2 regions of the Noviherbaspirillum sp. ST9 genome follow, and region 2 is predicted to be linked to the other one. Evidence: predicted binding sites of a transcription regulator. Region 2 holds the regulator's gene; the other holds the start of a gene.

Region 1 (7,439 bases), on a different contig from region 2:
AATCGGGCGATCCAGCCGCCGTCGCCTTCGACGCGGTCCAATCCGCCAAGGCGCGCAATGTCGATGTGGTGATGGTCGATACCGCAGGCCGCCTGCCGACACAGCTGCACCTGATGGAAGAGCTCAAGAAAATCAAGCGCGTGATCGGCAAGGGTATGCAGAACGCGCCGCATGAAGTCCTGCTCGTCATCGACGGCAATACGGGACAGAACGCGCTGGCGCAAGTGAAGGCTTTCGACGATGCGCTGCAACTGACCGGCCTGGTCATCACCAAGCTGGACGGTACCGCCAAGGGCGGCGTGCTTGCCGCAATTGCAAAGACCCGCCCGGTGCCGGTCTACTTCATCGGCGTCGGCGAAACGATCGAAGACCTGCAGCCCTTCAATGCCGAAGAATTCGTCGATGCGCTGCTGAGCTGACATGATCGAGTTCCGGCACGTTTCCAAGCAATACGGGCGCGGGTCTTCCGCCCTGACCGATATCGACCTGACGATCGACAAGGGCGAACTCGTCTTCTTGTCCGGTCCGTCAGGCGCAGGCAAATCGACCCTGCTCAAGATGATCGCGGTAATGGAGCGCCCCACTTCGGGAACCGTGTCGGTCAACGGCCAGGATGTCGGCCGGCTGAACGCCTCGGGACTGCCCTACCTGCGCCGCAACCTCGGCCTGATCTTCCAGCAGCAGAGCCTGCTGAACGACCGCAGCGTGCTTGCCAACGTCATGTTGCCCCTGCTGGTCATTGGAACCGCCGGGTCTGACGCCGAAAAGCGTGCGCGTGCCGCGCTCGACAAGGTCGGCCTGCTCGACAAGGCAGCGTCGGATCCGATGGCGCTATCCGGGGGCGAGCAGCAGCGGGTGTCAATTGCGCGCGCGATCGTCAATCGCCCCCAGATCATTCTTGCCGACGAACCGACCGCCAACCTGGACCGCGCAAGCGCTAAAAAGGTCATGGATGCGCTGAGGGCCTTCCACGGCGTTGGTGTGACCTGCATCATTGCTACGCATGACGAAAGTATCCTCGCCAGTGCGCCGCGTGTGGTCTATCTCGAACACGGGCACCTTACCGGTGCGCCGGCCGTGGAATCCTTCCAGGGGGCCGCATGATCGTTTGGCTCAGACAGCATGTCCTCGCACTGGCAAGCGCTTTCCGGCACCTGCTGCGCTCTCCCGGAAGCTTTTCCCTGAATGTGGTGGTGGTGGCGATTGCGCTCGCCCTGCCGTTCGCCGGTCTAACCCTGCTCGAAAACGTACGCCCGGTGTCCGAGCAGCTCGCTGTAGAACCGGAAATCAGCATCTTCATGTCCATGGAAACGCCACGGGAACGGGCAACCGCACTCGGTTCGCAGATCCGCCGCACGGTTCAGGAATCGGGCAACGCCGGAAAACTGGAATTCATTCCACGTGAGCAGGCCCTCACCCTGCTGAAGAACAAGACTGGCCTCGACGACGCCATCACGGCGCTCGGCGAAAATCCGTTGCCGGATGGTTACGTGCTGAAACTTTCCGGCGTGCGCGATGCCTCGGATGCCGCGAAAGTCGAAACCCTCGCTGCGCAACTCAAATCCCTGCCCGGTGTCGAATACGTCCAGATCGATTCCGCATGGGTCAAGCGCCTCGCCGCCCTGATGCACGTCTTGCGGCTTGCGTTACTGTTCCTCGCTGCCACGCTGGGCGTCGTCGTCGTTGCCGTGGTCTTCAATACCATCCGTCTTCAGGTGATGACGCAACGCGACGAAATTGAAGTGTGCCGGATGTTCGGCGCGACGGACTCGTATATTTACCGGCCGTTCTACTACACCGGTGCCCTGCTCGGATTATGCGCGGGCGCAGCGGCACTTGGGGCAGTGGCGGTTTCGCTTCACCCATTGAACGACGCCATCACCGATTTCGCACGGCTGTACGCGTCGGAGTTCCGGCTGGCACCGCTAGGCATCAGCGCAACACTTGCCATGTTGGCAATAAGCGCGGGACTGGGTCTGGCCGGAGCGCTGCTATCTGTCAGGCGGCAACTGGCTCGACTTCCCTAGATCCTGCGCAGGTCTTTTCCTGCAACATTTTGATTCTTAACAACTTTTCCCCTGGCTCCTGTTCTATAGTCAGTTAGCTATGTGGAAACAGCCCTCGGAATAGATACTTCCTATCTCGACCGTTGAAAACGCGCATTAGCACTCACCCCTTGAGAGTGCTAATATAGTGACGAAATCAGTCATCCTCCTCGTTTCAATAGAGGAAACACTGGCAAGGCAAGGAGAAACGATGAAAGCAACTTCTGCACAAACCGCATTGGTTCCGATGGGAAGTCATGCCCTGACGCTCGGTTTCCCGGGCAGCCTCGGCAACATCGAAGCGTACATCTCGTCCGTCAATCGCATTCCGATGCTGACGCACGAAGAAGAGACGTCGCTTGCCCGTCGCCTGCGCGAGCAGAACGATCTGGCGGCGGCGCAGAAACTGGTCATGTCGCACCTGCGTCTGGTGGTTTCCATCGCGCGTGGCTACCTTGGCTACGGGCTGCCGCATGCCGACCTGATCCAGGAAGGCAACATCGGCTTGATGAAGGCGGTAAAGCGCTTCGATCCCGACCAGGGCGTGCGCCTGGTGTCGTATGCGATGCATTGGATCAAGGCCGAAATTCACGAATACATCCTGAAGAACTGGCGCCTGGTGAAGATCGCCACGACGAAGGCACAGCGCAAGCTGTTCTTTAACCTGCGCAGCCACAAGGAAAGCCTGGACGCGATGACGCCGGCGCAGGTCGACGATCTCGCCAAGTCGCTCAACGTCAAGCGCGAGGAAGTGATCGAGATGGAAACCCGCATGTCGGGCCACGACATCGCCCTCGACGGACCGAGCGATGACGAAGACGACAAGTTCGCCCCGATCGCTTACCTGTCCTCCGATACCGCAGAGCCGACGAAGGCGATGGAAGCGAAGCAGTTCGACCGGATGCAGTCCGAAGGGCTGGAAGCGGCACTCGAAAAGCTCGACCCGCGTTCGCGCCGCATCGTCGAAGCGCGCTGGCTCTCGAATGACGACGGTTCCGGCGCCACGCTGCACGAACTGGCTGACGAGTTCGGCGTGTCCGCCGAGCGCATCCGCCAGATCGAAAGCGCCGCGTTGAAGAAGATGAAAGGCACGCTTGCTGCCTACGTTTGACTGGAACTTCGGCAATAAAAAAGGCGCCCGTCACTGGGCGCCTTTTTCTTTTGTCGAATGCTTTCAGGAAAGCAGCAGTTTCAAGTCATGCGCAATCGGCTCCGGCCCCTGGCCGTGCCGCACGAACAGACGCAACCGCCCTTGCGGGTCAAAGATGTAGCTGCCCGCCGTGTGGTCCATCGTGTAGCTTCCCGGCTCCTTGCCTGCCGCCTTCTGGTAGAACACCCGGAAATCCTTCGCGATCTTTTCCGTCTGCGCCTTGTCGCCGACGAGACCGAGGAAGCGTGGGTCGAAGGACGGCACGTACTTGGACAGCAATTCAGGTGTGTCACGCTCCGGGTCCACCGTCACGAACAGCACCTGGACCTTCTCCGCCAGGGGGCCGAGCTGCTGCATCACGTTCGCCATCTCTGCCATCGTTGTCGGGCACACATCCGGGCACCGCGTATAGCCGAAGAACACGACCACCGCCTTGCCCTTGAAGTCGGCCAACGTGCGCATCTTGCCGGTGTGGTCCGGCATGGCAAAGTCCTTCGCGTAATCAAGTCCGGTCACATCGGTGTTCTTGAAAGTCGACTTGGCCGGGGACAGCATCATTTGCGTGCCTTCGCCCGGCTTGTCGCATGCGCCGAGCATGAGGCTCGCCGCAGCGAGCGCAAGCGCCGCGGCGCGTCTTGCCGTGATGAATGACATGGTTAGAGCTTGATGTAGTGGTCGACCAGCAGCGCGGCAAACAGCAGTGACAGGTAGACGATGGAATAGGCAAAGGTCTTGCGCGCGATGAGGTCGGTGTAATGCCGGTAAACCTGCCACGCATACCAGAGGAAAATGCCGCCCAGCACGGTGGCGCTGGCGAGGTAAATCAGTCCGCTCATCTGGACGGCAAACGGCAGCATCGTGGTCGCCACGAGGATGATGGTGTAAAGCCAGATATGAAACTGCGTGAATTGCGGGCCGTGCGTCACCGGCAGCATGGGCAGGCCGGACTTCGCATAATCGTCGCGGCGGTACATGGCGAGCGCCCAGAAATGCGGCGGTGTCCAGACGAAGATGATCAGGACAAGAATCCAGGCTTCCATCGATACGTCGTTCGCAATCGCCGCCCATCCGAGCGCCGGCGGCATTGCACCGGACAGGCCACCGATGACGATGTTCTGCGGCGTCGCCGGCTTGAGCAGCATCGTGTAGATCACCGCATATCCGACAAACGTGGCAAATGTCAGCCACATGGTCAGCGGATTGACGAAATTGAAGAGCACCCACATGCCGATGCCGCCGATCACGCCGGAAAACACGAGGGTCTGCGACACCGTCAGTTCGCCGCGTGCCATCGGGCGGCGCGCGGTACGCGCCATGCGCGCATCGATTTCGCGCTCCACCAAGCAATTGACCGCGAACGCAGCGCCGGCAAGCAGCCAGATGCCGATCGTTGCGGCGACGACCACGCGCCAATCGGGTAATTCAGGCGAGGCGAGGAACATGCCGATGACGGCGCAGAATACGGCGAGCTGCGTCACCCTGGGCTTCGTCAATGCCCAGTACTGGGCCAAGCGTTTGGATTGGATGGTCAGTGTAGTCACGTGCACCTCAAGCAGCAGAAAGCCGGGTTGCGGCTCGGTTCGACGCAGCTTGCGACGGAATCCTCGCCTGAAAGTTTAACATGGTGAGCAGAAGCACGAGGACCGCCGCGCCACCGTTATGGGCTACCGCAAGTGCCAGCGGCCATTTCAAGAAAACCGTGGACATGCCGGTCAGGAATTGCGTACACAGCGCAATCAAAAGCCAGGTGGCAACACGTTCAAGACCCGCGATCTTGCGGGCGCGCAGCGCGAGCCAGCCGACATAAGCCACCACCACGAACGCAAACATGCGGTGCACCCAATGAATCGCCGTCAACGCCGGGAAGGGCAGGAATTCTCCATCCGCTGTCCTGCCGAGGTCGCGCCACAAGGTAAAGCCATTCGCGAAATCCATGCGCGGTACCGCCTCGCCATGGCATAGCGGAAAGTCGAGGCAGGCAAGCGCCGCATAGTTTGTGCTAACCCATCCGCCCAGCATGATCTGGACAAAAAGAAGTGCAAGCGCAAGGGTGGCCGACGCACGCACCGATAGCGCGGCCACTGCGACCGGCCGATGATTGTTCTGGCGCGCGCCCAGCCAGGCTAGCAACATCAGCAGGCCCATGCCGAGCAACAGGTGGATGGTGACTATCACCGGCTGCAGCTTCTGCGTCACGGTCCACGCGCCGAACGCGCCCTGTACGCAGACGAACACAAGCAGATAGGAAGGCAGCCAGGGAGCAAACGCATCGTCCTTCCGCTTCGATTTCAGCCAGCGCCGCCAGGCAATCGCCATGATGGCAATGATCAGCACCCCGACGCCCATCGCCAGATAGCGATGGATCATCTCGATCCATGCCTTCATCACCGTGACCGGCCCTTCCGGCATCGCGGCTTCCGCGGCACTGATGTGCGCATGTGCCTGCACGGGATTGGCGTGTCCGTAGCAACCAGGCCAGTCGGGGCAACCGAGACCGGAATCGGTCAGGCGGGTGAAGGCGCCGAACATGATCAGGTCGAAGGTCAGGAATGCCGTTACCCAAACAAGTTTCCGGTACTTGTTCGCGTCGCCCGACACCCAGACGATGGCCAAGGGCAGCAAGGCTGCCAGCACGCCCATGATCGCAAGTTGGATCAGCATCGGTCGATTACCCTATACGAGAAGCCTTCAGCAGCTTCGCAATGTCTTTCTTCATCTTGTTCGGATCGGCATCCTTCGGGAAGCGCATCATCAGGTTCCCCAGCGGGTCGATCATGTAAATGTGGTCGGACGCGGCCGTACCCGTATCTGCGGGCAGCCATGATTTCACGGCATCAGGACGAGCGCGGAGCATGTGCGTTCCGTCATATTCGCGCATGAGCACCGTCTCGAGCGGCTTGTCGTCAGTCACCAGCCATACGCGTTCAATGCGGTCCATGTCCTTGCCCTGCGCGAGACGGAGCTGCCGCATGTCGTGCAGGCGTTTGCGGCACGGCTCCTGGCAGTCCGCCTCGGCAATTTGCAGCATGACCCATTTCCCCTTGTAGTCGTGCAGTCCCGCGGGCTTGCCCTCCAGGGAAGTCGTACCCAAGGCCGCTGGGATCGGATGTGCACGAGGATCGATGAGCGCGCCATAGTTGGTCCGGCCTTCCGGCTTGATCACATAGTAGGTCAGGTAGGAGGCGATCAGCGGAGACGCGCAGATGGCGATCACCGCAAACAATTTCCAGCGCCCCTTGCGCTGCTTGTCATTCTTTTCCACGTCGAAATCCTGTTGCCACAAAAAATAGTAGTGCCGTTACCGCCAGGGCATACCACTGGAACGCATACCCCTGGTGCTTCTCCACGCCGGTCGACGGGCGCGGCCAGTCGCGAACCAGGCCATCCTTCAGGTCGCCGACCTGCTCGAGCACGAAGGAATGCATCTTCATGCCCGCCGCCTTCTCGAAGTCCGCAGCATCGACATTCTGCACAATTGCACGCGGCGTCAGCATTTCCGTATTGCCGAGTTGCAGCACATGCCCTGCGGATCTCCTTGCAATGCCCTCGATCTCCACCATGCCGGTCGGGGTCGAAATTGGCGGCAGTTTAGCCCGGTCCGTGACATCGCGCTTGACCCACCCTCGCGCGACAAGCACGTGCAGGTCCGAATTCGCAATTTTCATCGGCGTCATGACATGAAAGCCCGCCGCGCCCTTGTACGGCCGGTTGTCGAGATACACAGTCCATTCAGGCACGAACTCGCCGCGCACCTTCACGCGGCGGAACTCCACCTCCTCGGGCGTTTGCATGGCGCGGCCGAGGTCGGTTGGCGCTTGCGACTCGCGCGCCTGCTGCCTTGCCTCGATCGCCAGTTTTTCGGAAGCGCGACGCGTCTGCCACTGGCCAAGAGAAAAGCCGATCGCCGCAACGATGACTGCTGCGATGAACGGAATCCATCTGAACCGGAATTTCATTGGCATTACAATGTCACTTTCTTCAACACCGCGCGTCCTTCTGTCGCGCCCTTCCGCACGCAGTGCCTTATGAAAACCCTGGTCGCCGTCGCCTTCGTCCTGATCCTCGCCAGCCTCGGCTCCGCACTGATCTTCCTGATGCGAGACAAGGGTAAGAGCAATCGTACGGTCAAGGCACTGGCTTTCCGTGTCGGCTTCTCGATCGCGCTATTCATCCTGATTCTCGTCGCCTACAGCCAGGGCTGGATACAGCCTACCGGTATTCGCTGACACGATGCTGAAGAGCAA
Region 2 (7,439 bases):
CCTTCGAGCAGGCTGGCGGCGTGCGCGAGCCGGCTGTGCTCGTTGCTGATCTCGGCCCACTCGCCCGGCTTGACCGCGAGTTTTTCCAGCTCGCCGACCTGCCATTCGAGGCGCTCGCGTTCGAGCAGGACATTCTTGGCGTTGGTCTCGAATTCTTCGCGTTGCCGTGCCAGCGCGCGCCAGGCCTTGTGGGCGACAGACACCGCTTTGGCCTCGTCAAGCAAGCCGGCCTGGGTGTCGAGCAGCACGCGCTGTGCGTCCACCTTCAACAGCGACTGGTGCGCATGCTGGCCATGGATGTCGACCAGCATTTCGCCCAGCTCGCGCAACTGCGCGGCCGTTGCGGTGATCCCATTGATGAACGCCTTCGAGCGGCCCGCATTGTCGATCACGCGCCGCAGGAGCACGCTGCCTTCGTCATTGCTGATCTCCTGCTCCGCCAGCCATGACTCCACTTCATCATGCGTGCTGAACTCGGCAGTGATATCGGCTTTCGCCGCGCCTTCGCGCACGACACTGGCATCGCCCCGGCCGCCAAGCGCCAGTGCAAGCGCATCGATCAGGATGGACTTGCCGGCGCCGGTTTCGCCGGTGAAGACGGTGAAGCCTGGGGCAAACTCGAGTTCGATCGAATCAACGATCACGAAATCGCGGATGGAAAGTGTGCGAAGCATGTCGGAAATGGCTTTTCGGGCAAAAACAGCCTGCTATTTTAACTTCCCCGCCACGGAGGGATACTCATGCCAGTGCAGCTTTTCCCGCAGGGTATCGTAGTAGCTCCAGCCTTGCGGATGCAGGAAGGTAATGGTGTGTGCAGAACGGCGGATGAAAATGCGGTCGTGATGCTGCAGGCTGGCCAGCGACTGCATGTCAAAATTGACGCTGATGTCGCGTCCGCCCATGATTTCGACGACCACGGTGCAGGAATCGGGAACGACGATGGGCCGGTTGGAGAGCGCGTGCGGCGCGATCGGCACGAGCACCATGCCGGACAGACTTGGATGCAGCAGCGGGCCGCCTGCCGACAGGGCATAAGCGGTCGATCCGGTCGGCGTGGAAATGATCAGACCGTCGGAGCGCTGGTTGTACATGAAGTGTCCGTCGACCTCGACCTTCAGTTCAGCCATGCCAGTGGTCGACCCGCGCGCCACCACGACGTCGTTGAAGGCCAGCGCGTGGAAGATTGGCTCGCCGTCGCGCACCACCGATCCTTCCAGCAGGGTGCGCTGTTCGGACTCGAGTTTTCCGGAAAGCATGTCGGCCAGCACCTGGATCATGCCTTCCTGCGAAATGTCGGTCATGAAACCGAGACGCCCCTGGTTGATGCCAATCAGGGGAACGTTGTATGGCGCGAGCTGACGCGCGATGCCTAGCATCGTACCGTCACCGCCAACGACAATGGCGACGTCGGCGTTGGCGCCGATCTCGGCGGGCGTCATGGCCGGCACCCCGGGAAGCGACACGCTCTGGGCGGTTTCTGCTTCGAGCACGACCTTGTGCCCGGATTGTGCGAGGAATCCGGCAATGTCAGACAATGACTGCTCGATACCGGCGGCCATGTATTTGCCGACGATGGCAACAGTCTGGAAGGCGACCGAGCGGTCAAATGGCTTGAAAGGCAACATGCAGCAGATTAGACCATAATTTGAGGGTCTGTTACAGGCATTGAAACGCAAGAACCCGATCCCATATGTCAAGTATAAGAGCCGTACTGTTCGACCTGGACGACACGCTGTGGCCGATTGTGCCGGTCATCAAGCGCGCGGAAAAGCTGCTCTACGAGTGGTTGAAGCTGAACGCGCCGCCGGTCGCCCAGCGCGTCACGATAGAAAGCATGCGCGAGCGACGCCAGCAATTGATGGCAACCGATCCGGTCTACCAGCTGGACCTGCGCCTCTTGCGCCGTGCCGTGCTGCTGGAGGCATTTACCGATGCCGGACTGGACGTGAGGCTGGTGGACGACGCAATGGATGTGTTTTCGACAGCGCGAAACGAAGTGACGCCGTTCGAGGATGTTCGCCCGGCACTGGAAAGACTCCGCGAACGGGTCGTTCTAGGCTCTGTGTCGAATGGCGTGGCCGACTTGCACGTGGTCGGCATGGCGCATTATTTCCAGGCTTCGCTTGCCGCGCATCACATCGGCTTCGCGAAACCGGATGCGGCGATTTTCCACGCTGCATGCACGGCGCTCGATGTTTCGCCTGGGGAGACCCTGTATGTCGGCGACGACCCGTTCCTGGATGTGGAAGGAGCGCAGAAAGCGGGCCTGCGTGCTGCATGGATCAATCGCCAGGAGCTCGGGCCGGACCGCGTGTTGCCAGAACAAGTTCGCCCGGATGCCGTATTTGGCAACCTGTACGAACTGGAAAGCTGGCTGGATGAGCAGTAACCCCTTGATAACAATCGATATCGGGTGACGCCTGCAGGCAACATGTTCTGGCACCCGCTGTCATGGCTCGGTAGAATAATCGTATGCAACTCGATTCCCGCGCACAAACATTGCTCAAGGCCTTGGTCGAACGTTATATCGCCGACGGCCAGCCCGTTGGCTCGCGCGCCCTTTCCAGGATTTCCGGACTTGAACTGTCCCCGGCGACCATTCGCAACATCATGGCCGACCTGGAAGAGCTCGGCTATGTGTGCAGCCCGCACACCTCGGCGGGACGGATACCGACGCCGCGCGGCTACCGGATGTTCGTCGACACCCTGCTGACCGTGCAGCCGATCGACGAAACGACCGTGGAATCGAAACTGCAACCGCGCCTGCAGACAGCTTCGCCGCAAAAGATCATTTCCAATGCGGCCCAGATGCTGTCCTCCCTGTCGCAGTTTGCCGGCGTGGTCATGACGCCGCGCCATGAGTCGGTCTTCCAGCAGATCGAGTTCATGCGGCTTTCCGAGAAGCGCATCCTCCTGGTGATCGTCACGCCCGGTGGAGATGTGCAGAATCGCCTGCTGCTGACCGATGTCGACTACTCGCCGGCGCAGCTGGTGCAGGCGGCGAACTACATCAACCAGCACTTCGCCGGCCTGGGCTTCGACGAGGTGCGGACCCGCCTGCAGAACGAATTGCGCCAGCTGCGCGACGACATGACGCGCCTGATGCAGGCAGCGGTGGAAGCGGGCAGCGATGCGATGGCAGAAAACGAGGAAGATGTTGTCATTTCCGGCGAACGCAATCTCCTCAGCGTCACCGACCTCGCGTCGAACATGAATTCACTGCGCAAGCTGTTCGACCTGTTCGAGCAGAAGACCAGCCTGATGCAACTGCTCGACGTATCGAGCAAGGCGACGGGTGTGCAGATTTTCATCGGTGGCGAATCCCAGCTCGTGCCGATGGAAGAAATGAGCATTGTCACCGCGCCCTATGAAGTCAACGGCAAGATCGTGGGAACACTCGGGGTCATCGGCCCGACGCGCATGGCTTACGAGCGCGTCATACCGATCGTCGACATCACGGCCAAGCTTCTGTCCAACGCGCTCAGCCATCACTGAGTAACGATTTAAATCATCACTTCGGCCAGCAGCTTGTTGTTGGCCGCATCGATTTCCGTGAATTGCAGGCCGGTACGAAATCCATCGGTTCCGGCCAGGATGCTGTAGACCACCTTGGCCATGGCAAAAACACGGACCGTCTTTCCATTCAAGGGCGCCTCGAATCCGACATTGCATACCTTTCCCGACGGGAGTTGCTCGGGAACCATGAGACATAGACCGCCGAGGGAGATGTCAATAGTTTTGGCACGCAGGGCCGGCATGCCGGGAAGCGCGACGCGGGCCTGCGCGCGCAAGACTTTGCGGGGATAGACTCTGGTTTCAGAATTGGCAGTCATCAGGGGAAAACCTGGCCTGCAGCAGTCGGTGGTTGGCCCCTTGGCGGGGCATGACAACGGATTATGCAGGCGGGAAAAGCAATGAGTTCAGGAACGCTGCCGGCAATCGCCGGCTCGGCAGATCAACGGGGCCGATGGGGGCAATCGGATTTGGTGCAGTGGCCGTAAAGTGCCAGCGCGTGCTCGGAGATATCGAACCCGCGCTCTTTCGCAATCTTCTGCTGCCGTTTTTCGATCTCATCGTCGAAAAACTCCTCCACCCTGCCGCAGTCGAGGCAGACGAGATGGTCATGATGCGACCCCGCGTTCAGCTCGAACACCGCCTTGCCGGTTTCGAAATGGTTCCGGTGCAGCAGGCCCGCCTGCTCGAACTGCGTCAGCACGCGGTAAACCGTTGCCAATCCGACATCCATGTTTTCGGTCAGGAGAATCTTGTACACGTCCTCCGCACTCAGATGGCGGACCGTGCTCGTCTGGAAAATCTCGAGAATCTTCAGCCGCGGCAGCGTCGCCTTCAGGCCGCTGGCTTTCAGATCATTAGGCGTGTTGGTCATGTTGTTGGTCGGTTTCCGTATATCTGCTTTATCATATAGCGTTTTGGCCAGATTGCTCAACGAATTGAGAACCATTTATGCGAATGTCGCCCTTCAGTGCTGATCGTTCAACCCTTGCTGCGGCATTCTGCCTCGCCGCCGCCGTCCTTTCCGGTTGCGCGAGCAAAAATCCATTGATCGACGAACCCGCTGCCGCCAGCACCCCGGCTGCCGAGCAATCCGCATCAAGCGCATTGACGACGTCAAAGCCAACCGGCATCCAGCGCTTCCTGGGATTTCTCACGCCTTATCGCATCGATATTCAGCAGGGCAATTTCGTGTCGCGTGAAATGGTGGCGCAACTAAAAGAAGGCATGCAGCGCAGCGAAGGCGTCACTCGCGAGCAAGTGCGTTTCGTCCTCGGCACGCCCCTGCTGACTGACATGTTCCATGCCGACCGCTGGGATTACGTGTTCCGCATGAAGAAAAGTAGTGGCGAAGTCATCGCCAGCCGCGTGACGGTCTTCTTCAAGGATAACCGTGTGGTCAACATCGACGGTGACACCTTGCCGACTGAACAAGAATATCTCGCATTCATCGCTGGCACCGCCGGCAAGTAAGAGCATCACATGAGCCAACTGAAAATCGCCGTAGCAGGCGCATCCGGCCGCATGGGCCGCATGCTGATCGAAACGATCCAGAACGCAGACGACGCTACACTCGTCGGCGCGCTCGACGTACCGCAATCGCCGGCCATCGGCACCGATGCGGCGGCCTTCCTGGGCAAGCCCGCGGGCGTGACCATCGAGTCCGATCTGGCGAAAGGTCTCGCCGACGCCGAATTCCTGATCGACTTTACGCGCCCGGAAGGCACGCTCAAGCACCTCGAGTACTGCGCGCAGCACGGCATCAAGGTCATCATCGGCACAACCGGTTTCGATGAAGCCGGCAAGGCCGCCATTGCGGCAGCCGCACAAAAGACTGCCGTCGTGTTCGCACCGAATATGAGCGTCGGCGTCAACGTCACGCTCAAGCTGCTGGAAATGGCGGCGAAGAGCTTCTCCCACGGTTATGACATCGAAATCATCGAAGCGCACCATCGTCACAAGGTGGACGCCCCGTCCGGCACCGCGCTCAAGATGGGCGAAGTCATTGCCTCCGCACTCGGCCGCGACCTCGACGATGTCGCGGTATACGCCCGTGAAGGCGTGACTGGCGAGCGCGAGCCGTCGTCGATCGGCTTTGCAACCATCCGTGGCGGCGACATCGTTGGCGACCATACGGTACTGTTTGCCGGCATCGGCGAACGCATCGAAATCAGTCACAAGTCGTCCAGCCGCTTCAGCTATGCCCAGGGCAGCGTCCGCGCCGCGCGCTTCCTCGCCGACAAGAAGACCGGCCTGTACGACATGCAGGATGTCCTCGGCCTGAAGTAAAGGAACGAGGCGCAGGCCACGCGATGCCGACACCCGCGCCAGTTGCCGCCGCCGCGACCATCCTGCTGCATGCATTACTGATTGTGGCAGTGGTTCGGGGGCTGACGGCCAAGCCGGAACCCGATACGCGCAGCGAGCCGGTACAGGTCCAACTCCTCCGGCCCGAACCTCCCCCCTTTCCGGTGGCGCCTCCCGCACCGCACGTGCCAGCTCCTGCGCCAGCGCCGGTGAAGAAGGCGCGTCCCACGCCCAAGCCGGCCCCCATTCCCAAGCCCGCCCCAAGCGTCGCCGCACCTTCGCCCGCCCCCGCGCACACCACATCGCAGGACACGAAGCCCGCTCCCGCCGCCGGACCGCCTGCGTCCGCGCCTGCGCCTGCAGCACCACCGGCACCACCGGCAGCGCCAGCCCCACCCGCTCCAGTACGGACCAGTGCGTCAGAGGCGAGCTATGCAGCGACCAATCGCACGCCGCCCTACCCGCGCATTTCGCTCAACAATGGCGACGAAGGCACGGTCGTCCTGCGCGTGCTCGTTACGGCGGAAGGCACAGCGGGCGCAGTGGAGATCAAGTCCTCGAGCGGCCACACCCTGCTCGACGAATCCGCCCGGAAGACCGTCATGAGCTGGCGCTTCAAGCCGGCCACGATCGACGGCAAACCAGTGGCCGAGTGGTATCAGGTGCCCATTCCGTTTAAACTTCAGAACAATTAATCTTTTTTACACAACATGAACCAGTCACTCGGATTTGCGCATTATTGGGCCCAGGGCGACGCCGTCACGCATTCGGTCGCCTACCTGCTCCTGCTGATGTCGGTCGTCAGCTGGTACTACATCTTCTCGAAGACCTGGAGCTCCTGGCGCATCCGCCGCAGCGCCGGCGCGCTGGAGGGTTTTTGGAAGGCCCCGACGCTGACCGACGCCATCGCCGTCGTCAAGAATGCCGACAGTGAGAACGTGTACGCCCCGCTCGCGATCCAGAGTGCGGAAGCCGCCAATGTCACTGCGCAGGCCGGATCGCTGAATGCGAGCATCGACCCGAGCGAGCTGATCACGCGCACCCTGCGCCAGGAAATCAACCGCGTGTCGTCACGCCTGGAGAACGGACTCACCCTGCTGGCCTCCGTCGGATCCACCGCGCCCTTCGTCGGGCTGTTCGGCACCGTCTGGGGCATCTACCACGCGCTGGTCGCGGTCTCCACCACCGGCACGGTGCAGATCGACAAGGTCGCTGGCCCGGTGGGTGAAGCGCTGATCATGACCGCACTCGGCCTCGTGGTCGCCATTCCGGCCGTGCTCGCCTATAACGCATTTACGCGCGTGAACCGGGTCACGCTGGCGGAACTCGACGCCTTCGCGCACGACCTCCACGCCTTCCTGACGACCGGCGCTCGCGTCGGCAAATAAGGAGACACGCCATGGCCTTCGGCGGATTCAACGACAACCAGAAGCAGGCGCCCATGGCGGACATCAACGTGACGCCCATGGTCGACGTGATGCTGGTGCTCCTCGTGATCTTCATCATCACCGCGCCGCTGTTCACCCACGCCATCAAGCTCGACTTACCCAACGCCCCGGCCGCAGTCTCGCCGCAAAAGCCGGAAACGATCACCCTGTCGATCAACGGCGAAGGCCGGA

The links. Region 2 encodes HrcA, which represses chaperone genes, less so after heat shock. Its sites were predicted from a motif close to TTAGCACTCNNNNNNNNNGAGTGCTAA; they were not measured.
Region 1: a site for HrcA is predicted at 2,163-2,189, ahead of rpoH (RNA polymerase sigma factor RpoH). Genes of this name have one in related genera too.

The regions. Positions count from the first base shown of each region.
Region 1 covers NZ_JBLWFR010000001.1:439,158-446,596, reverse strand. Annotated here, with positions in the region: gene ftsY (signal recognition particle-docking protein FtsY) at 1-419, shown strand, start outside; gene ACNOHI_RS02180 (cell division ATP-binding protein FtsE) at 421-1,104, shown strand; gene ftsX (permease-like cell division protein FtsX) at 1,101-2,027, shown strand; gene rpoH (RNA polymerase sigma factor RpoH) at 2,257-3,156, shown strand; gene ACNOHI_RS02165 (SCO family protein) at 3,220-3,753, opposite strand; gene cyoE (heme o synthase) at 3,852-4,736, opposite strand; gene ACNOHI_RS02155 (COX15/CtaA family protein) at 4,744-5,856, opposite strand; gene ACNOHI_RS02150 (SCO family protein) at 5,864-6,457, opposite strand; gene ACNOHI_RS02145 (SURF1 family protein) at 6,444-7,157, opposite strand; gene ACNOHI_RS02140 (twin transmembrane helix small protein) at 7,221-7,421, shown strand.
Region 2 covers NZ_JBLWFR010000007.1:243,715-251,153, forward strand. Annotated here, with positions in the region: gene recN (DNA repair protein RecN) at 1-674, opposite strand, end outside; gene ACNOHI_RS17785 (NAD kinase) at 708-1,625, opposite strand; gene ACNOHI_RS17790 (HAD family hydrolase) at 1,691-2,389, shown strand; gene hrcA (heat-inducible transcriptional repressor HrcA) at 2,473-3,495, shown strand; gene ACNOHI_RS17800 (PilZ domain-containing protein) at 3,504-3,833, opposite strand; gene fur (ferric iron uptake transcriptional regulator) at 3,956-4,387, opposite strand; gene ACNOHI_RS17810 (outer membrane protein assembly factor BamE) at 4,561-4,986, shown strand; gene dapB (4-hydroxy-tetrahydrodipicolinate reductase) at 4,996-5,802, shown strand; gene ACNOHI_RS17820 (energy transducer TonB) at 5,826-6,515, shown strand; gene ACNOHI_RS17825 (MotA/TolQ/ExbB proton channel family protein) at 6,531-7,208, shown strand; gene ACNOHI_RS17830 (ExbD/TolR family protein) at 7,220-7,439, shown strand, end outside.